3 regions of the Ancylobacter sp. VNQ12 genome follow, and region 1 is predicted to be linked to each of the others. Evidence: predicted binding sites of a transcription regulator. Region 1 holds the regulator's gene; each other region holds the start of a gene.
What was found. Region 1 encodes LexA, which represses DNA repair genes until DNA is damaged. Its sites were predicted from a motif close to TGTTCNNNNTGTGTTCNG; they were not measured.
Positions count from the first base shown of each region.

Region 2: a site for LexA is predicted at 4,334-4,351, ahead of ACO2RV_RS12395 (PA0069 family radical SAM protein). Genes of this name have one in related genera too.
Region 3: a site for LexA is predicted at 4,312-4,329, ahead of parE (DNA topoisomerase IV subunit B). Genes of this name have one in related genera too.

Region 1 covers NZ_JBMSDU010000006.1:23,487-30,198, forward strand. Annotated here, with positions in the region: gene ACO2RV_RS10490 (ComEC/Rec2 family competence protein) at 1-1,421, shown strand, start outside; gene lexA (transcriptional repressor LexA) at 1,431-2,123, opposite strand; gene atzF (allophanate hydrolase) at 2,322-4,148, shown strand; gene ACO2RV_RS10505 (GntR family transcriptional regulator) at 4,184-4,876, opposite strand; gene hpxZ (oxalurate catabolism protein HpxZ) at 4,971-5,360, opposite strand; gene glp (gephyrin-like molybdotransferase Glp) at 5,415-6,641, opposite strand; gene moaC (cyclic pyranopterin monophosphate synthase MoaC) at 6,654-6,712, opposite strand, start outside.
Region 2 covers NZ_JBMSDU010000007.1:159,964-166,675, reverse strand. Annotated here, with positions in the region: gene ACO2RV_RS12425 (LysR family transcriptional regulator) at 1-13, opposite strand, end outside; gene ACO2RV_RS12420 (ring-cleaving dioxygenase) at 234-1,166, shown strand; gene ACO2RV_RS12415 (alpha/beta hydrolase) at 1,420-2,055, shown strand; gene ypfJ (KPN_02809 family neutral zinc metallopeptidase) at 2,146-3,039, shown strand; gene moaB (molybdenum cofactor biosynthesis protein B) at 3,063-3,623, shown strand; gene ACO2RV_RS12400 (glycosyl transferase) at 3,630-4,214, opposite strand; gene ACO2RV_RS12395 (PA0069 family radical SAM protein) at 4,374-5,630, shown strand; gene ACO2RV_RS12390 (VOC family protein) at 5,627-6,148, shown strand; gene ACO2RV_RS12385 (DsbA family protein) at 6,331-6,712, opposite strand, start outside.
Region 3 covers NZ_JBMSDU010000004.1:81,726-88,437, reverse strand. Annotated here, with positions in the region: gene ACO2RV_RS08280 (DEAD/DEAH box helicase) at 1-901, opposite strand, end outside; gene greA (transcription elongation factor GreA) at 1,121-1,597, shown strand; gene ACO2RV_RS08270 (LysE family translocator) at 1,608-2,237, shown strand; gene parE (DNA topoisomerase IV subunit B) at 2,244-4,286, opposite strand; gene argC (N-acetyl-gamma-glutamyl-phosphate reductase) at 4,524-5,579, shown strand; gene ACO2RV_RS08255 (lysozyme inhibitor LprI family protein) at 5,649-6,008, opposite strand; gene phaC (class I poly(R)-hydroxyalkanoic acid synthase) at 6,005-6,712, opposite strand, start outside.

The DNA.
Region 1 (6,712 bases):
ACATCCTGTCGATCTCCGGTCTGCACATGGCGCTGGTGGCGACCACGGTGTTCTTCGTGATCCGTGCGCTGCTGGCGCTGTCGCCTGCGACGGCGCTGCGCTTTCCCATCAAGGCCTGGGCGGCGATTCCCGCGGCGCTGGCGGCGAGCTTCTACCTGTTGCTGTCGGGCGCCGAGGTGCCGACCCAGCGCGCCTATGCGATGACGCTCATCGTGCTGGCCGGCGTCGTGCTCGGCCGGCCGGCGCTGACGCTGCGAACACTTGCCGTGGCGGCGCTGGCGGTGCTGGTGCTGACGCCGTGGGCGATCCTCGATCCCGGCGCGCAGATGTCCTTCGCCGCCACGCTAGCGCTGGTCGCCGCCTATGAGCGCTGGGGCCATCTGGTCTCGGCACCGGATATCACCGGCACGTCGGGCACGGTGCTGGCGCGGGCGCTCCGCATCCCCATCCGTTACATCGCCGCACTGGTGCTGACCTCACTCGCCGCCGGGCTCGCCACGGCGCCCTATGCCGCGTTTCATTTCCAGCGCCTGGCGCCGCTGAGCCTTGTCGCCAACCTGGCGGCGATGCCGGTAGTGTCGCTCATCGTCATGCCGGCGGGGCTGGTGGGCTCGGCGCTGATGCCGTTCGGCTGGGACGGCGCGGCGTGGCGCGTGATGGGATGGGGCATCGGCCTGATGGCGCGCATCTCCGAGGCCGTCGCCGCGGTGCCCGGCGCGGATCGCGGCATTCCAGCCATGCCGGCGGCCAGCATGATGCTGCTAAGCGTCGCGCTGGTCGCGACCTGCCTGCTGCGCACGCGCCTGCTGCTCGTCGCGCCGCTCTCTTTCGCCGTCGCGCTGTGGCTCTATCTGGAGATGCCGCGGCCCGATGTGCTCATCGACCGCGAGGGCCGCACCGTGGCGGTGCGCGGCGCGGACGGACGACTCGCGGTGATGGGGGATCGGAGCGCGGGGTTGGCGGGCCGCTTCGTCGTCGAGCAGTGGCTGAGCGCTGAGGGCGAGCGTAGCCGCGCCGGCGCGCCGGATGTCGTTGCTGCGGCGGCCTGTGATCCGCTCGGCTGTACGCTGCGCGATCGCCAAGGAGGAATCGTCGCGTTGTCGCGCGATCCGGCGTCGCTGGAGGAGGACTGCCGGCGCGCCAGGCTGCTGATCACGCGCAACGCGCCGCCGGCGGAATGTGCCGCGACGGTGATCCGCATCGATCCACGGCAGACGCCGGAGGCAATGGCCGCATTTCTCGCTAGTGATCGCTCGGGCGGGTGGCGACTAGTCACTGCGCGCGGCGACCGCGCACGTCCGTGGGAGGCTGCAGGCAGCGCCACCGGCGGGGCACAGCCACACCATCTGCCGATCAACAGCGGCGCAACCCGTCGCTTCTCGCAGACGGATCCGATAGACGAACCCGACGTGCGACCGTGATCCGGTGCGTCAGTAGCGCCGGAACAGCCCGACCAGTCTACCCTGGATGCGCACGCGGTCGGGGCCGAAGATGCGGGTCTCATAGGCCGGATTGGCCGCCTCGAGCGCGATGGAGGCACCCTTGCGGCGCAGGCGCTTCAGCGTGGCTTCCTCGTCGTCGATCAGGGCGACGACGATCTCGCCATTGTTGGCGGTGTCGCCCTTGCGGATCAGGGCAAGGTCGCCGTCGAAGATGCCAGCCTCGATCATCGAATCGCCGCGTACTTCGAGCGCGAAATGCTCGCCGCCCGACAGCATCTCCGGCGGCATGCTGATCGTGTTGTCGCGCGACTGGATCGCGGCGATGGGCGATCCGGCGGCGATGCGGCCGACCAGCGGGATCGGAACCGCGCGCCGCGAATCGTCCTCGACCGGCGGGCGGGCGAGGCGTGCCGGCGTGCCCTCGATAACGCTGGGCGAGAAGCCGCGGGCCCGCGCCGGCTGCGCGTCCTCCGGCAGGCGAAGCACCTCCAGGGCCCGCGCTCGGTTGGGCAGGCGGCGAATGAATCCGCGTTCCTCCAGCGCTGTAATCAGGCGATGAATGCCGGACTTCGACCTCAGGTCCAGAGCGTCCTTCATCTCCTCGAACGACGGCGGAACACCGTCGCGCTTGAGGCGTTCGTCGATGAAGAGCAGCAGCTCATGCTGTTTGCGGGTGAGCATCGATCTCGATCCGTCCTCAGGCGGAAAAGGAAACAAATCACGAACAAACACTATCCGTTCTTTTTGTGTTCCACAATGGGTAAAGGGCGACCTAACGCGATCGCCACTGAACGCAATCAATGAACGATGTATGCAATGACTTCCAATCTGCCTAAGTGGTATGCATAGTTCGAATATGCTCCACGGAAGGTAAGGCCCTTGATCGGAACCGTTGCTGAACTCATTGCCGCTCATCGCTCCGGCCGCGTTCGCCCCGCAGAGACGCTCGCGCGCTGCTTTTCGCTGATCGAGCGTCACGGCGATCCGGCAATCTTCACCAGCCTTGCGACACGCGAGTATCTGGCGGCGGCGCTGAAGGCGCTCGAGGGGGCCGATCCGGCACATCTGCCGCTCTATGGCGTGCCTTTCGCGGTGAAGGACAATATCGACGTCGCCGGGCTGCCGACGACCTGCGGCTGCCCGGACTACGCCTATCTCGCCACACGCGACGCGGCGAGCGTCTCCCGTCTGCGCCGGGCCGGCGCCATCGTCATCGGCAAGACCAATCTCGACCAGTTCGCCACTGGCCTCAACGGCACGCGCTCGCCCTATGGCACGCCGCGCAATGCCGTGCGGGGCGATCTCGTGCCCGGCGGTTCGAGTTCCGGCTCGGCGGTTGCAGTGGCGGCGGGCCTGGTGCCGCTGGCACTCGGTACGGATACGGCAGGTTCCGGCCGCGTGCCGGCCGGGCTCAATAACATTGTAGGTCTCAAGCCGAGCGTCGGGCTGGTCTCGGCTGGCGGCGTGGTGCCGGCCTGCCGCTCGCTCGACTGCGTGTCGGTCTTCGCGCTGACGGTGGAGGATGCGTTCCTCGCCACCCGGCTGATGGCAGCGCCGGACGAGGCGGACCCGTTCTCGCGTGCCCTGCCGGTCGGCAGTCTCGGCGGGTTTCCCACGCGGCCGCGCATCGCCGTGCCGCGCGCGCAGGATCGCACCAGCTTCGGTGACCGGCTGGCGGAGGCTGCCTTCCGCGCCGCGATCGTGCGCACGGAAGCGCTCGGCGCTACCGTCACCGAGATCGACATGGAGCCGTTCTTCGAGACGGCGCGGCTGCTCTATGAAGGGCCGTGGGTGGCCGAACGGTTCGCGGCGGTGGGGGCCTTCCTCGAGGCGCGCCCGGAAGCGTTCCATCCGGTGGTTCGCGCCATCATCGAGCAGGGGCGGGGCCTCACCGCAGTCGACGCCTTTCGCGGCCAGTATCGGCTGGCTGAGCTGCGCGCGCTGGCGCGCGAGGTGCTGGCGGGTTTCGACGCGTTGATGGTGCCGACCATGCCGACCGTCTACACGGTCGAGGAGATGCTGCAGGAGCCGGTGCGCTTCAACAGCAATCTCGGACTGTATACGAATTTCGTGAACCTGCTCGACATGTGCGGGATCGCGGTGCCGTCAGAAATCCGCACGGACGGGGCGCCGGCGGGCGTCACGCTGCTGGCCCCGGCGGGCCGCGACGCGCATCTGGCCTCGCTCGGCGCCGCCTTCCATGCCGCTACGGGGCTGACGCTCGGGGCGACGGGCGCGCCGCAGCCGGCCCCGCATGGCCTCGCCCAGAGGCCGGCGCCGGGCTTCTGCGAGGTGGCCCTGTTCGGCGCCCATCTCTCCGGCCTGCCGCTGAACGGCGATCTGGTCGAAGCCGGAGGGGTCTTCGTGCGTCGTACGCGCACGAGCGCGGACTATCGACTCTATCTTCTGCCGGAGGGGCGGGTTCGCCGTCCCGGCCTGCTGCGTGGCCGTCCGGGCTCGGGCGCGCCGATCGACTGCGAGATATGGGCGCTGCCGGCGGCCGCGTTCGGCCGCCTCGTCGCCGGCATTCCAGCCCCCCTCGGCGTCGGCACGGTGATCCTCGAGGACGGCACTGACGTGAAGGGCTTCCTCATGGAGGCGGCGGCTGTCGAGACCGCACGCGACATCACGGTCTTCGGCGGATGGCGCAATTTCCTTGCGGACGAGGCCGCGCGCCGGGCGGGCAATGCCGTCGCGGCTGGTTGATATTTCGATTTAATTATGTTGAATAAGATATTGATTTATATCGTCTGGGCGTATTGCTCATAAGCATCGTGCACGATGGCGATGTGGCTGCGCATGCTCTGCGCGGCGCCGTCGCGGTCGCCGCGCAGTATGGCCGTCACGACCCGCTCATGCTCGATATGCGAGAGGGCCAGACGACCCAGGGCGCGGAACTGCGCGCGCCGGAACGGCGACAGCCGCCGTCGCGTCCCGACGGTCAGCTCGATCAGATAGTCGTTGTGGCTGCCGGCATAGATCGAGGCGTGAAACTGCTCGTTGGCCTCGCGATAGGCGGCGAAGTCGCCGAGGCGCATCAGCTCGCCCATGGCGGCGTGGAGTTCCTCAAGCCGCCGGCGCTCGGTCGGTGTCATCTGCAGCGCGGAGAGACCGGCGCAGAGCGCTTCCAGCTCGGCCATGACGTCGAACATGTTCTGTAGCCGCTCGACGCTCGGGCGGGCGACGATAGCGCCGCGATGCGGGCGGCTGTCGACCAGGCCGGAGGCGGCGAGCTCACGGATCGCTTCGCGCACCGGCGTGCGCGACACGCCGAAGCGGGCGGCGAGCAGAGTTTCGTCCAGCGTCGTTCCGGGCGGCAACTTGCCACGGGTGATCTCGTCCGCCAGTTGCAGGCGGAGCTCCTCGGCCCGCGTCACGCGGCGGCCGGTCCCGGAGGGACGGCTGTCGGAGGGCCGGATGGGCAGCACTGACATGGACGGAACTACCGGAAGGAGCGAGTCGCGGCAGTGAAAATACCGCGCTGGCCCGTGTTTATCACGGGTGAGCGGGACACCGCTGCGCTGTTTTTCAACCGGTGGGCTCGTCGATCAGGCTCACATGGGCGGCGACGACTTTCCAGCCCTGCGGCGTGCGCATCCATGTCTGCATCTGCCGCCCGACCTTGCCGGGCGTCGTGGCGCGGCGGAACAGGGTGGAGGCGACGGCGAAGTCGCGGCCATAAGTGGTGATCTGCGTGCCGTCGAGGCTGCGTGCGAGGCCGGCCGGCGAGCGGGCGGCGCGGAAGGCGCGGATCGCCTCGATGCCGTAGAGGTTCTCGCCTCCGCCATAGCGCAGCGTCGTCGGATGATCCCAGAACAGCGCATCGAGCCCGGCGACGTCGTTGCCGACCAGCGCCTGCTCGTAGCGGGCGAAGGCGGCTTCCACCTCGGCCAGCACGTCGGGAAGATTGATGTCCATCGGCTCGCGTTCCCCCTGAACCCGCTGCCAGCACACAGGGACCGGCGCCGCCGGTCAATCCTCCAGCGGGAGAATCTCGCAAGGCTCGCCTGCGACGGCCGCCGGCGCATGAGGCTGGCGCACCAGCAGCACATCGGCGCGGGCGAGAACGGAGAGCATGGAACTGTCCTGTACCGGCAGGGGGCGCACGACGGGGAGCCCGCCCTCGTACCCGACGGTCTCGGCGCGCTGGAAGTCCATGCGCATCTCGTTCGCCTTCACGTCGGCGCCGAGGATGGCCGGGCGCAGCGGCACGCGGGGAGGAATGTCGAGCCCTTGCAGGGCCTTGATCAGCGGCACGAGATAAACCAGCGCGCACACATGCGCCGATACGGGGTTACCGGGCAGGCCGAGAACATGAGTCGGTCCCGTGCCGCCTTCCGAGCGGCCGAACATCAGTGGCTTGCCCGGCCTCAGAGCGATCCTGTGCACGGCGAGCGCCACGCCCTGGGCGGTGAGGGCCGGGGCGACGAGATCGTGGTCGCCGACCGACGCGCCGCCGGTGGTAACGATGACGTCGAAGCCGCCCGCCAGCGCCGCGCTCACGCCCTGCTGCGTCGCGTCCATGGCGTCGGGCAGGATGCCGAGATCGACCACCTCGGCGCCGGCAGCGCGGGCGAGGCCGCCGACCGAATAGACATTGGAGAGAATCACCTGATGCGCCGCCGCGCCGGCGCCGGGCCGCACCAGCTCGTCGCCGGTCGAGAGCAGGGCGACGCGAGGACGGCGGGTAACAGTGAGTTCGGCAATGTCGGCGGAGGCGGCAAGCGCGAGGTCGCGCGGCAGCAGCCTGTGGCCGGCCGGCAGCACAACCTCGCCGCTGGCGAAGTCGCCGCCGGCTTTGCGGATGTGGCGGCCAGCGGTGGCGGCTTCGGTCATGGTGACATGGTCGCTGTCGCGCTGCGTGTCTTCCTGGATGACGACAGCATCCGCGCCCTCCGGAAGGACGGCGCCGGTGAAGATACGCACCGTCGTGCCGGGCTCGACGCGGCCGGGATAGGGACGGCCGGCAGCGGATTCTCCGATCAGCCGCAGCGTGGCGGGCACCTGCGCCGCGTCAGTGGCGCGCAGCGCATAGCCATCCATGGCGGAGACGTCGGCGCCGGGCGTGGTGCGGCGGGCAACGACCGGCTCGGCCAGCACGCGCCCGGCCGCATCCCACAGCGTCACGCGCTCGGGACCCAGCGGCGTGGCGGAGGAGAGCAGACGGGCCAGCGCCTCCTCGACCGGCATCAGCGCCATGATCGGCCTCCGCTACTCGCCTTGCCAGTGGCCGGAACGGCCGCCGGACTTCTCCAGCAGCCGCACCGCCT
Region 2 (6,712 bases), on a different contig from region 1:
AGGGCTCGGCCATTCGGGTCTCCTCCTGCCGCATCGGCAAGTTCCTGCGATATCACGCAAATTATTGGATTCGCGATGGTTTGCACCATAGCAGCAGGAGTGACATTGCGTCAACGCAATTGATCGGGTCTGGCATTGCGTCTGTGCCGGGTTATCTTCCTCACCAAGACGAGCGCAGATCGCGCTCACCGAACACAGCGAGCGCCAGATGCGCTCGATCCGAGGGCAAGATCATGAACCGCAACGGCATCCATCACGTCACGGCGATCGCCGGCAATGCGCGCCGCAACGTGGAGTTCTACACCCGCACGCTGGGCCTGCGCCTGGTGAAGAAGACCGTCAATTTCGACGATCCCGGCACCTATCACTTCTATTACGGCGATGAGGCGGGTTCGCCCGGCACCATCCTCACCTTCTTCCCGTGGGACCATGTGGCGCCCGGCCGGCTCGGCGTCGGCGAGACGCAGGAGACCGCCTTCCGCGTGCCGGCCGGTTCCATCGGCTACTGGACGCAGCGCCTCATTGAGAAGGGCGTGTCGCACAGCGCGCCGGTGAAGCGCTTCGGCGAGAGCGTGCTGTCCTTCAAGGATCCGCATGGCATGCGCCTCGCGCTGGTCGGCGTGCCCGGCATCGAGAACGAGCCGGCCTGGATCGGCACGGACGTTCCCGCCGAGCACGCGATCCGCGGCTTCCACAGCGTGAACCTGCTGCTCGCCGAGGCGGCGCCCACCGGCGCCATCCTCACCGACATCTTCGGTTTCACCGAGATCGGCCGCGAGGGGTCGCTGGTGCGCTTCAAGGCCGAGGGCACGGAGATCGGCGGCATCGTCGACATCCATGAGGCCGGCGGCTTCCTGCCCGCCCGCATGGGCGGCGGTTCGGTGCACCACATCGCCTTCCGCGCGGCCGACGACGCCGGGCAGGAGGAGATGGTGCGCAAGCTGGTGGAGAATCACGGCATCCGCACCACGGAGCAGAAGGACCGCAACTACTTCCGATCCGTCTATTTCCGCGAGCCCGGCCATGTGCTGTTCGAGATCGCCACCGACGTTCCCGGTTTCGCCGCGGACGAGGCGCCGGCGCATCTCGGCGAAGCGCTGAAGCTGCCGGATTTCCTGGAGAACCGCCGCAGCCAGATCGAGGCGGTTCTGCCCGAGATCGCGTGAATCCATACGGCGCCGCCCCTCACCGGGCGGCGCCATTCCCAGGAGCCGGAACGGCTTTTCCTCTCCCTATTGAGGAGAGGTGGCCCGCGAAGCGGGTCGGTGAGGGGCTTTAGCGATTGCGGAGCCAAAGAAGCCCCCTCACCCCAACCCTCTCCCCGTTGGGGAGAGGGAGAAGGTGGTCGTGGCCGATTTCAAGCCGGATTCTGCCGCCGCGGGCGGCACCATTCCCCACATCACGAGACAGGAGGCCGCCATGAGCGACACTGCTGCGCTTTCCTTCGTCCATCGCTATGAGCCCGGCATCGATGCGAGCGCCCCGCCGCTGCTGCTGCTGCACGGTACCGGCGGCGACGAGAACGACCTGATCGGGCTCGGCCGCAAGCTCTCGCCCGGCTCCGCGCTGCTCTCCCCGCGCGGAAAGGTGCTGGAAGGCGGCATGCCGCGCTTCTTCCGCCGCCTGCGCGAAGGCGTGTTCGACGAGGACGACGTGCGCGACCGCGCGGCCGAACTCGCCGGCTTCATCGCCGAGGCGCGCGCCGCCTATGGCCTTGCCGCGCCGGTCGCGGTCGGCTTCTCCAACGGCGCCAACATCGCCGCCGCCGTGCTGCTGACGCAGCCCGACGCGCTGGCGGGGGCAGCGCTGCTGCGCGCCATGGTGCCGCTGGCCAATCCCCCGGTGGCGGATCTCGGGGGCCGGAGCGTGCTGCTGCTTTCCGGCGCGATGGACCCGATCGTGCCCGAGGACAACGCCGCCCGCCTCGCCGGGCAGCTGCGTGCGGCCGGGGCAAGCCTCGACCACCGCACGCTCCCCGTCGGCCATGGCCTGTCGCAGGCGGACGTCAATCTCACGCGGGAATGGCTCGCCGGCCCCGCCCGCGCCGCCGCCTGATCGCGCGGAACCGCGCGGACTTCTGCGCATTGCTGCCACGGTGCGGGTGCATCACTATCGCACCGTGGTGGCAGTGACGGGAGACGGCACATGAAGTGGGAAGACTTCCGGCGCAGCGACAATGTCGAGGATCGTCGTGGCGACGGAGGTGGCTTCGGTGGCGGGCGCCTGCCGGGTGGACGCGGCGGGCTCGGCATTGGCGGGCTGATCATCGTCGGCCTGATCGCCTGGGCCACCGGCATCAATCCGGCCGTGCTGATCGGCGGCGCAGAGATATTGCTCGGCGATGGCTCCAGCCAGCAGCAGAGCCAGACGGCTCCCCCGCGCCAGCAGAGCAAGCCGCAGGACCAGCTCGGCCAGTTCGCCAGCGCCGTGCTGGCGCAGACCGAGGATGTGTGGACGCCGATCTTCAAGGCGCAGGGCGAGACCTATCAGGAACCCGGCCTGGTGCTGTTCTCCGGCTCAACCCGCTCGGGCTGCGGCGCCGCCCAGTCGGCCATGGGCCCGTTCTATTGCCCGAATGACGAGAAGGTCTATCTCGACCTCGCCTTCTTCCAGGAGATGAAGCAGCGCTTCAAGGCGCCGGGCGACTTCGCCGCCGCCTATGTCATCGCGCACGAGGTCGGCCACCACGTGGAGAACCAGATCGGCATCCTCTCGCAGGTGCAGGCGCGCCAGCGGCAGGTCTCGCGCTCGGAGGCCAATGCGCTGTCCGTGCGGGTCGAGCTTATGGCGGACTGCCTGGCGGGCGTCTGGGCCTATCACGCCAATGCGCAATGGCGGATTCTCGAGGATGGCGACATCGAGGAGGCGCTGAACGCCGCCTCCGCCATCGGCGACGACCGGTTGCAGAAGCAGGCGCAGGGCTATGCCGTGCCCGACAGCTTCACCCATGGCACCTCGGCCCAGCGGGCGAAATGGTTCAAGACCGGGCTGCAATCCGGCAATATGAAACAGTGCAACACCTTCCAGGGCCGCATCTGACGACTGCCCGCGCGAGGCCCATCATGAGTGCCGTTTCTTCCGAAAAGCCTTTCGTCGCGCTGGCCATCGCGGTGCTGACGATTTCCGACACCCGCACCTTTGCCGACGACCGTTCCGGCAACACGCTGGTCGAGCGGCTGGAGGGCGCCGGCCATCGCCTCGCCGCCCGCGCCATCGTGCCGGACGATGTCGAGGAGATTCGCGCGCAGGTCGCGCACTGGATCGCCGACCCGGCGGTCGACGTGGTGATCACCACCGGCGGCACCGGCTTCACCGGCCGCGACGTGACGCCGGAAGCGGTGGAGCCGCTGTTCGAGAAGCGCATGGAAGGCTTCTCCACCATCTTCCACCTGATCTCCTTCCAGAAGATCGGCACCTCGACGTTGCAGAGCCGCGCCACGGCGGGGGTGGCCAATTCGACCTACATCTTCTGCCTGCCCGGCTCGCCCGGTGCCTGCCGCGACGGCTGGGACGGCATCCTCGCCCAGCAGCTCGACATCAACCACAGGCCCTGCAATTTCGTGGAAATCCTGCCGCGGCTCGACGAGCACCTGAAGCGCGGCAAGCTGCGCACGTCGGCCTGACCGGCCTCACTGGTCCGGCAACAACATCTGCGACCGCAGCAGCACGAGGCGCGAGCGCCCGATTTTCGCGATGAGCCGGCGTGCCGCCTGCGGGCCTGCCTCGTAGCCGCCGAGCGCCTCGTGGAAGCGGCGATGGATCAGCAGGCCCTGCTCCGGGCGCGGGCGGCCGGTGATGGCGTGGCGCGCCACCGCCGCGGCTTCCCTGAGGCGCGGGGCGACGCCGAAACCATCCAGCGCCAGCCGGAAGGTGGCGGCGCGGCGGTCGTTCGCGCCCATCCGCTCGACCTGCTCGATGAAGCCGCGCACCTCGCGCGTCCAGCCTTCCTGCAGCAGGCCGGCGGGGGCGAGGAACATCAGCCATTGCGACCGGGCGGCGCGCGCGCCGAGCTGCAGCCGCTCGCCGGAATCTTCCGGGCCGTGCAGATATTCGCAGCCGGCGGCGTCGGCGATCTCGGCGACATCCGGCGCGGTGCCGCCATCGACCAGCAGTACTTCGCGCACGATGCCGGTCGCCGCGCCGGGCACCAGCGCCGCGAGGGTCGGGATCAGCAGGGCGTGGGTCTGGCCCGTGGGAATGACGACCGAGATCAAGCGCTCAGCTGCCCCTCGAAAATAGGTGCGGAATCGGGACGGAACGCCCGTGGCGAGTGCCGTTTTGCCTATCGCACCCCGCCACGGGCGTATAGCGGCAACTGACGTAATCCGACATATGTTCTTGATATGTTCTCATGCTGGAGCTAAGAATCCCGCATGCAACGTCGCCCGGCCGATAACCTGTCCCCGCCGTCCGCTCCGCCGCCGAAGCATCTCGGCCGGCTGGCCGAGGAGCGACGCGCCGAGAGGACGGCGGAACGCCGCGCCGCCGAGCACAACCTCGACGCGATTTCCGACATCGACGCGGTGCCCGAGGCGACGCGGCCGATCACGGTAATAGAGGGCGGGCGCCGGCGCGGGCGCGGCGCGCTGTCGAATGCGGCCGGCCGTTTCGAGCCGCATGCGCGCGAGGCGTTCGACGATGGCTGGCAGCGGCTTGACGACCTGCCGCCCTTCCGCACCAGCGTGACGGTGGAGAAGCCGCGCACCATCATCAACCGCAACGATTCCCCCGATGTCGGTTTCGACCGGTCGATCAACCCCTATCGCGGCTGCGAGCATGGCTGTGTCTACTGCTTCGCGCGGCCAACCCATGCCTATCAGGGTCTCTCGGCCGGGCTCGATTTCGAGACCAAGCTGTTCGCCAAGCCGGACGCGCCGGAACTCCTGGCCAAGGAACTGGCGAAGGCCGGCTACGAGCCGCGTACCATCGCGCTCGGTATCAACACCGACGGCTATCAGCCGATTGAGCGCGACTGGCGGCTGACGCGGCGTATCCTCGAAGTGCTGAGCGATTTCGGCCATCCCGTCGGCATCGTCACCAAATCGGCGCTGGTGCTGCGCGATCTCGATATTCTCGCGCCGATGGCCGCGCGCGGCCTCGCCAAGGTGGCGCTCTCGGTAACCTCGCTTGACCACAAGCTGGCGCGCCTCATGGAGCCGCGCGCCGCCACGCCGCAGCGCCGGATCGACACCATACGCCGTCTCGCCGAGGCCGGTGTGCCGACCGCCGTGCTGGTGGCGCCGGTCGTGCCCGCCGTCACCGACGCGGAGCTGGAGCGCATTCTCGACGCCGCCGCCGGCGCCGGCGCCTCGGAGGCCGGCTATGTCATGCTGCGCGTGCCGCTGGAGATCCGCGACCTGTTCAAGGAATGGCTGCTGGAGCATTTTCCGGATCGCTACCGCCATGTGCTGTCGCTGCTGAAGGAAATGCACGGCGGCAAGGAATATGATTCCACTTTCGGCCAGCGCATGACCGGGACGGGCCCCTATGCCTGGACCATGGCCCGCCGTTTCGAGATCGCCACGGAGCGGCTCGGCCTCAACCGCCGGCATCTGAAGCTCACGACGCGCCACTTCCGGCGTCCGCCGTTGAAGGGCGAGCAATTGTCGCTGTTCGGGGAGGGAGCATGAACACCGCAGAAAACACCGACGACGAGACCGTGCCGTTTCCGAACGGGGGAGGCGCCGGCCCGGCGGGGCGCGCGGGCGTGCGGGCGGTGCCGCCGCTGCATGTGTCGCTGATCACGCTCGGCGTCGTCGATCTCGAGCGCGCGATCCTGTTCTACGAGGCGCTGGGCCTCACTCGCCGGGTGCGCAAGGCCGAAGGCGTCGCCTTCTTCGAGGCGGGGGCGGTGGTGCTGTCGCTCTATCCGCGTCACGAGCTCGCCGCCGATGCCGGAGTGGTTCCCGGCCGGGCCGGGCAGTTCGGCGGCATCGCCATCGCCTGCAACCGCTCCAGCCGCGGCGAGGTCGACGCCACGCTGATCCGTGCGGTGGCGGCGGGAGGGCGCGCGCTGCGTCCGGCGCAGGCGACGTTCTGGGGCGGCTATTCCGGCTATGTCGCCGATCCCGACGGCCATGCCTGGGAGGTCGCCCACAATCCCGGCTTTCCGCTGGGGCCGGATGGTCGGCTCAGCCTGCCGGAGTGAGGCGGGCGGGCAGAGGGCGGCTTGAGCGAGGTGGCCGTTGCGTCGGCGGCCGGATGTCGGCCGTTACCCCAGGCCGAAGTCCGGCGAGCGTAGAGCCGGGATCGCCTGATGCGCTCATGCGGAGCGCGGTCCCGGATCGGTCCTGTGGACCGTCCGGGATGACGAGAGGGGAGGCGTCGCGCTCAGTTGGCACCGAGCAGCGGCGCGAGTTCCTTGTCGAGCTCCTCCGGGGACATCGCGCCCGCGACCTTCTTGCCGTTGATGAAGAAGGTCGGGGTGGAATCGACACTGAAATCCTTGGCGCCGCGCTCGGCGACGGCGTTGACATTCTCGGCCAGCTTGGCGTCGCTGAGGCAGGTGTTGAACTGCTGCTCGCTCATGCCGCTCTGCTTGGCAATGGCCAGCAGCGCCTGCGCCGGATTGTTGGTGAAGGCCCAGTTCTTCTGGGTCTCGAACAGCACGTCGACCATCGGGTAATATTTGCCCTCGCCGCTGCAGCGCGCCAGCATGAAGGCGGCCTTGGCGACGATGTCGAGCGGGAATTCGCGCAGGATGAACCGCACC
Region 3 (6,712 bases), on a different contig from region 1:
CGACGAGCAGGTTGGCCTCGCCGGTGCGGAACTGGTCGAGCGCCTGCATACGCGAGCGCTGGTCCATGTCGCCATGCAGGGCGACCACCTTGAAGCCGTGGCGCTGAAGCGACTTGTACACTACCGCGACTTCGCTCTTGCGGTTGCAGAAGATGATGCCGTTCTGGAGGCTGTCCGCCTCGGTGATCAGCTTGCGCAGCGTTTCGCGCTTCTCATAGTCCTCCTTGCCGGAGGCGACGAGCAACTGGGTGATGGTCGACGCGGTGGAGGACGGGCGCGAGGCTTCGATCTGCACCGGGTTGGACAGGAACTGCGCGACGAGGCGCTGGATTTCCGGTGGCATGGTGGCCGAGAAGAACAGCGTCTGCCGGGTGAACGGCACCAGCTTGCAGACGCGCTCGATGTCGGGGATGAAGCCCATGTCCAGCATGCGGTCCGCCTCGTCGATGACGAGGATCTCGATGCCGGAGAGCAGCAGGCGGCCGCGCTCCACATGGTCGAGCAGGCGGCCGGGCGTGGCGATCAGCACGTCGACGCCGCGCACCAGCTTGGCATCCTGGTCGCCGAAGGAGACGCCGCCGATCAGCAGCGCTACGTTGAGCTTGTGGTTCTTGCCGTATTTGACGAAGTTCTCTTCGACCTGCGCGGCAAGCTCGCGCGTCGGCTCGAGGATCAGCGTGCGCGGCATGCGAGCGCGGGCACGGCCCTGTTCGAGCAGGGTGAGCATCGGCAGCGTGAAGGCCGCCGTCTTGCCCGTGCCGGTCTGGGCAAGTCCGAGGACGTCCCGGCGGGCCAGCACATGCGGAATGGCCTGCGCCTGGATCGGCGTCGGCTCGGTGTAACCGGCATCGGTGACGGCCGAGAGCACCTTGTTGCTCAGACCGAGTTCATTAAAGGGCATCAGGAGTCTATTCTGCGGCAGCGCACCGCTCACCGGACCCCCCGAGCCGTAACCGGGGGCGGATGGCATCGTCTTCGCGCGGAGCGCATCGATCGGATAAGGTCAGACGACGCGACGCAACATAGGCATAAAGCCCGGAAAGTCAATGAAGTTCGCCTCTGTCAAGAGTTCTGAAGCTGGTTTTCGCGCCCCGTCGGATGAGCGCACGGGGAGGGCGTCGTGAGTCGCGCCTTCGTTAAGGAAGACGGCGGGGCCGACACGCTGCCCGAGCGGCCGGTCAGCCCGAATCGCAACCTCGTCACGCGGCGCGGCCTGGTGCTGATCGAAAGGGAGGCCGCGCGCTATCGCGAGGCGCTGGCCTCAGCCGGCGCGAGGGGCGACCGCGACGGCGCGGCGCAGGCTTCGCGCGAGCTGCGGTACTGGAGCGCGCGGCGCGCCAACGCCGAGCCGGTCGATCCGCCGCAGCAGGCCGAGGCGGTCACCTTCGGCATGGCGGTGACGCTGGAGGCCGAGGACGGCAAGCGCCGCACCTTCCGCATTGTCGGCGAGGACGAGGCCGAACCGAAGGACGGGCGCATCGCCTGGGTCTCGCCGGTGGCGCGGGCGCTGATGGGCAAATGGGTCGGCGACGAGATCACCCTGCCGGCCGGCGAGATGGAGATCGTCGCCGTCGACGCGGCGCCGGAAGCGGAATAGAGACCCCGTCATGCTCATTCCCGTCGAGACTCTCCTGGTCTTCGCGCCGGCGGCGCTGGCGCTGAACCTCACCCCCGGCAACGACATGCTGTTCTGCCTCGGGCAGGGCATGCGCTCGGGCGCGCGGGCCGGTATCGCGGCGAGCTTCGGCATCGCGGCGGGCGGCATGATCCATACGCTGGCGGCGGCGCTGGGGCTGGCGGCACTGCTGGCTGCCCATCCCGGCGCCTTCGAGGCGATCCGCTGGGCGGGCATCGCCTATCTCGTCTGGCTCGCGGTGCAGACCTTCCGTTCGCCGGGTCTCCTGCTCACGCCCGCCGCCGGGCGGCGGGACACGCCCTGGCGCGCCTTTCGCGAGGCGGTGATGGTGAACGTGCTCAACCCGAAAGTGGCGGTGTTCATCCTCGCCTTCCTGCCGCAATTCGTCGATCCGGCGCGCGGCTCGACCTTTCTCCAGTTCGTGCTGCTGGGCGTGGTGTTCAACGTCGGCGGCACGGCCGCGAACCTTCTGGTCGGCATCTTCGCCGGACGGCTGAGCGGCTGGCTCGCCGGCCGGGCAAGGGTGGCCCGGGCTTTTCAGATGGCGACGGGCGGCATCTTCCTGATGCTCGCCGCGCGCCTCGCCTTCGACCGTCGGTGACGGCGCTCAGATATCAAGCAACTCCTCGTCCGCAAAGGCGGCGCGCTCGGAGATGAAGGCGAAGCGGCTTTCCGGCTTGTTGCCCATCAGCCGCTCGACGATATCCGCCGTGGCGGCGCGCTCGGCCTCTTCGATAGTGACCCGCAGCAGCATGCGCGACTTCGGGCTCATCGTGGTTTCCTTGAGCTGCGCCGGCATCATCTCGCCGAGGCCCTTGAAACGGCCGATCTCCACCTTGCCGCGCCCGGAGAACTCCTTCGCCAGCAATTCGTCGCGGTGTGCCTCGTCGCGCGCATAGAGCGTCTTGGCGCCCTGGCTGATGCGGTAGAGCGGTGGCACGGCGAGGAAGAGGTGGCCGTTCTCGATCAGCTTCGGCATCTGCCGGAAGAAGAAGGTGACGAGAAGCGAGGCGATATGGGCGCCGTCGACGTCGGCGTCGGTCATGATGACCACGCGCTCATAGCGCAGGTCTTCCTCGCGGTAGTGCGCGCCGGTGCCCGCGCCGAGCGCCTGTATCAGGTCGGAGATCTGCTGGTTCTGCGCGAGCTTGTCGCGGCCGGCGCTGGCGACATTGAGGATCTTTCCGCGCAGCGGCAGCACCGCCTGGGTTTGGCGCTCGCGCGCCTGCTTGGCCGAGCCGCCGGCCGAGTCGCCCTCGACGATGAACAGTTCGGAGCCGGCGGCGGAGTTGTTCGAGCAGTCCGCCAGCTTGCCCGGCAGGCGCAATTTGCGCACCGCCGTCTTGCGGGAGATTTCCTTCTCCTGCCGGCGGCGCAGGCGCTCGTCGGCGCGCTCGATCACCCAGTCGAGCAGGCGGCTCGCCTGGACGGGATTGCCGGCGAGCCAGTGGTCGAACGGATCGCGCAGCGCCGCCTCGACGATGCGGGTGGCCTCGGCGGTGGCGAGCTTTTCCTTGGTCTGGCCCTGGAATTCCGGCTCGCGGACGAAGACCGAGAGCATGGCGGCGCAGCCGGCCATGATGTCGTCTGTGGTGATGATGGCGGCGCGCTTGGCGTTGCCGGTGCGCTCGGCGTGATCGCGCAGGCCCTTCAGCAGCACCGAGCGCAGACCCGCCTCATGCGTACCGCCCTCGGCGGTGGGAATGGTGTTGCAGTAGGAGGAAATCGAGCCATCCGCATCGCCGAGCCAGGCGATGGCCCATTCGGCCGAGCCGTGTCCGCCGGGGCGCGAGGTCTTGCCGGCGAAGATGTCGGGATGGACCAGCGTATGGCCCTCGATATCGGCGGCGAGATAGTCCTTCAGGCCGCCGGGGAAGCGGAACACGGCCTTCTCGGGAATCTCCGTCCCGGCCACCAGCGCGGCGTCACAGCTCCAGCGGATTTCAACGCCGCCGAACAGGTACGCCTTGGAGCGCGCCATCTTGAACACGCGGGCGGGCTTGAAGCGCGCGGCCTCACCGAAGATCTGCGCGTCGGGATGGAAGCGCACGCGGGTACCGCGCCGGTTCTGCACGCGGCCGATCTCCTGGATCGGGCCCTGCGCGAGGCCGCGCGAATACATCTGGCGATAGAGCACCTGACTGCGCGCCACCTCGACCTCCAGCACGTCGGACAGCGCGTTCACCACCGAGACGCCGACGCCGTGCAGGCCGCCCGAAGTCTCATACACCTTGGAATCGAACTTGCCGCCGGCGTGCAGCGTGGTGAGGATTACCTCCAGCGCCGACTTGCCGGGATATTTCGGGTGCTCCTCGATCGGGATGCCGCGGCCATTGTCGGTCACAGTGAGGAAGCCGTCCTCGGTCAGCTCCACCTCGATGAAGCTGGCGTGGCCGGCGACGGCCTCGTCCATCGAATTGTCGATCACCTCGGCGAACAGGTGATGGAGCGCCTTCTCGTCGGTGCCGCCAATATACATGCCCGGCCGGCGCCGCACCGGCTCCAGCCCTTCCAGCACCTCGATATGCGCGGCCGTGTAGCCGTTCTCTCCGGCGGTCGCCTCTCCTTTCTCCGTCGGTTTGGCGACGGGACGGGAGGGGCGCGCGGCCGGGGCGGGAACGGAGGCGAAAAGGTCGTCGGAATTCGACATGGGTGAGGAGCGGCTCGTCTCTTGCGGGAACACGATTCGGACGTGCATAGCACTATGGCAGTTCGCAGCCTAAACCGGAACGCTCCGTGAACAAAGCGGGGCGGCTATGCGCGCGGCCCAGATATAGCGTCTTTCATCCGACATGCAGAAGGTGTAATGGCGCGGGCTCGATATGCGCGGGCCTTTCCGGAGGCTGCGCGGCCGGCGACACATCAATCGCATCAACGGATTGCCACCATGACGGACAGCAAGGCACGGATCGCCATCCTCGGGGCCTCGGGCTACACCGGCGCGGAGCTGGTGCGACTGCTGGTGCGTCATCCGCGTGTGGAGATCGTCGCGCTCACTGCCGACCGCAAGGCCGGCCAGAGCATGGCCGATGTCTTCCCGCAGTTCGCCCCGCTCGTGCTGCCCACGCTCGTCACCATCGACGAGGTGGACTGGTCGGGCGTGGACCTCGCCTTCTGCGCCCTGCCGCACGGCACGACGCAGCAGGTCATCAAGCGCGTCTTCGAGAGCGCGCCGCATATCAAGGTGGTCGACCTCTCCGCCGATTTCCGGCTGAGCGATCCCGGCGCCTATGAGCAATGGTACGGCCATCCGCACCAGGCGCTGGAGTTGCAGCAGGAGGCGGTGTACGGCCTCGTCGAGCTGTATCGCGAGGACATCCGCAAGGCGCGGCTGGTCGCTAATCCCGGCTGCTACACCACGACCGCGATCCTGCCTGTCGTGCCGCTGATCGAGGCCGGCGCGATCGAGCCGGACAGCATCGTCGTCGACGCCAAGAGCGGCGTCACCGGCGCCGGCCGCTCGGCCAAGGAGAACCTGCTCTACACCGAGGTGACAGAGGGCATGCACGCCTATGGCGTCGGCAGCCACCGCCACATGGCTGAGCTCGACCAGGAATATTCCAAGGCCGCCGGCCGCTCCATCGTGCCGAGCTTCACCCCGCACCTCGTTCCCATGAACCGCGGCATCTACGCCACGATCTATGTGAAGACTGCCGCCGGCATCGGGGCGGAGGGTGTGCGCCGCGTGCTGTCGGAGTTCTACGCCGGCGAGCCGTTCATCCATCTGCTGCCGCTCGGCCAGGTGCCGCAGTCGCGCTTCGTGAAGGGCTCGAACATGACCTTCATGGGCGTGATCAAGGACCGCTCGCCCGACCGCGTCATCATCATCTCGACGACCGACAATCTGGTGAAGGGTGCCTCCGGCCAGGCGGTGCAGAACATGAACCTCGTGCTCGGCTATCCCGAGACGACAGGGCTGGAGCAGGTCGCGCTGTTTCCGTGATCCGGGCTGGCCGTCATCCCGGAGATTGCCTGTGGCAATCGCGGGATGACGGTATGGCAGGGCTCGCCGCTATAGCGGCGGCATGCCTTTGATATAGGTCGCGATCTGGCCTTTCAGCGCGGCGATGCGCGCGGTGTAGAGCGTCGTCAGGCACGCGGCATTGCCGCCGCACTTGGCGCGCGCGGCGAGAAAGGCGCGCGCCTCGTCCTGCCGGTCGCCACTGCCGCCCATCAGCATCGGCAGGCGGCTATAGGCGAACCACAGCCCGCCCATTTCACTGTCGAGTGCGGAAAGAGCCGGATTGGCGCAGACTGCACGCTCGTCGGGCGCGCTGGCCTTGGCGCAATCGAAGCTGGCGGCTTGCGACGGCGCGGCGCAGAGCAGCGCGTCGGCCAGTAGCAATGCGGAAATCGCGACGAGACGCCTCACGACTTCACCTTCACATAGCGGCCCGGCGCGTCCTCGATCGGCTTGAATGCATTCCCGCCGGGCGCGCGCGCGGGCACGCGGCGGCTGTCCTCACTTTCGATCCACGCCAGCCAGTCCGGCCACCATGAGCCGGGGTGCACCTCGGCCTTGGGGATCCAGTCCTCCAGCTTCCCCTTCGGCGCGCCGCCGGTCCAGTACAGGTACTTGCCGCGCGCCGGCGGGTTGATGACGCCGGCGATATGGCCCGATCCCGCCAGCACGAAACGGCCGGGATTGCCGAACAGCTGCACGCCGAGGAACACGGAAGCCGCTGGCGCGATATGGTCCTCGCGGGTGGCGACGCTGTAGGTGGGGAAGTCGATCTTCTTCAGGTCCAGCTGCTTTCCCGCCAGCATCAGCGCGCCCTGCGCCAGCTTGTTGTCGAGGTAGCAGTTGCGCAGATAGAACGAGTGGTTGGTTGCCGGCAGCCGGGTCGAATCCGAGTTCCAGTACAGGATGTCGAACGGGAAGGGCGCCTGGCCCTTCAGATAGTTGTTCACCACATAGGGCCAGATCAGGTCGTTGGCCCGCAGCATGTTGAAGGCGTTCGCCATCTTGCGCCCCTCCATCACGCCGGCTTCCAGCATCTTGCGCTCGAGATTGGCGATCTGCTCCTCGTCGATGAAGACCTTGAGGTCGCCGGCATAGGTGAAGTCGACCTGCGT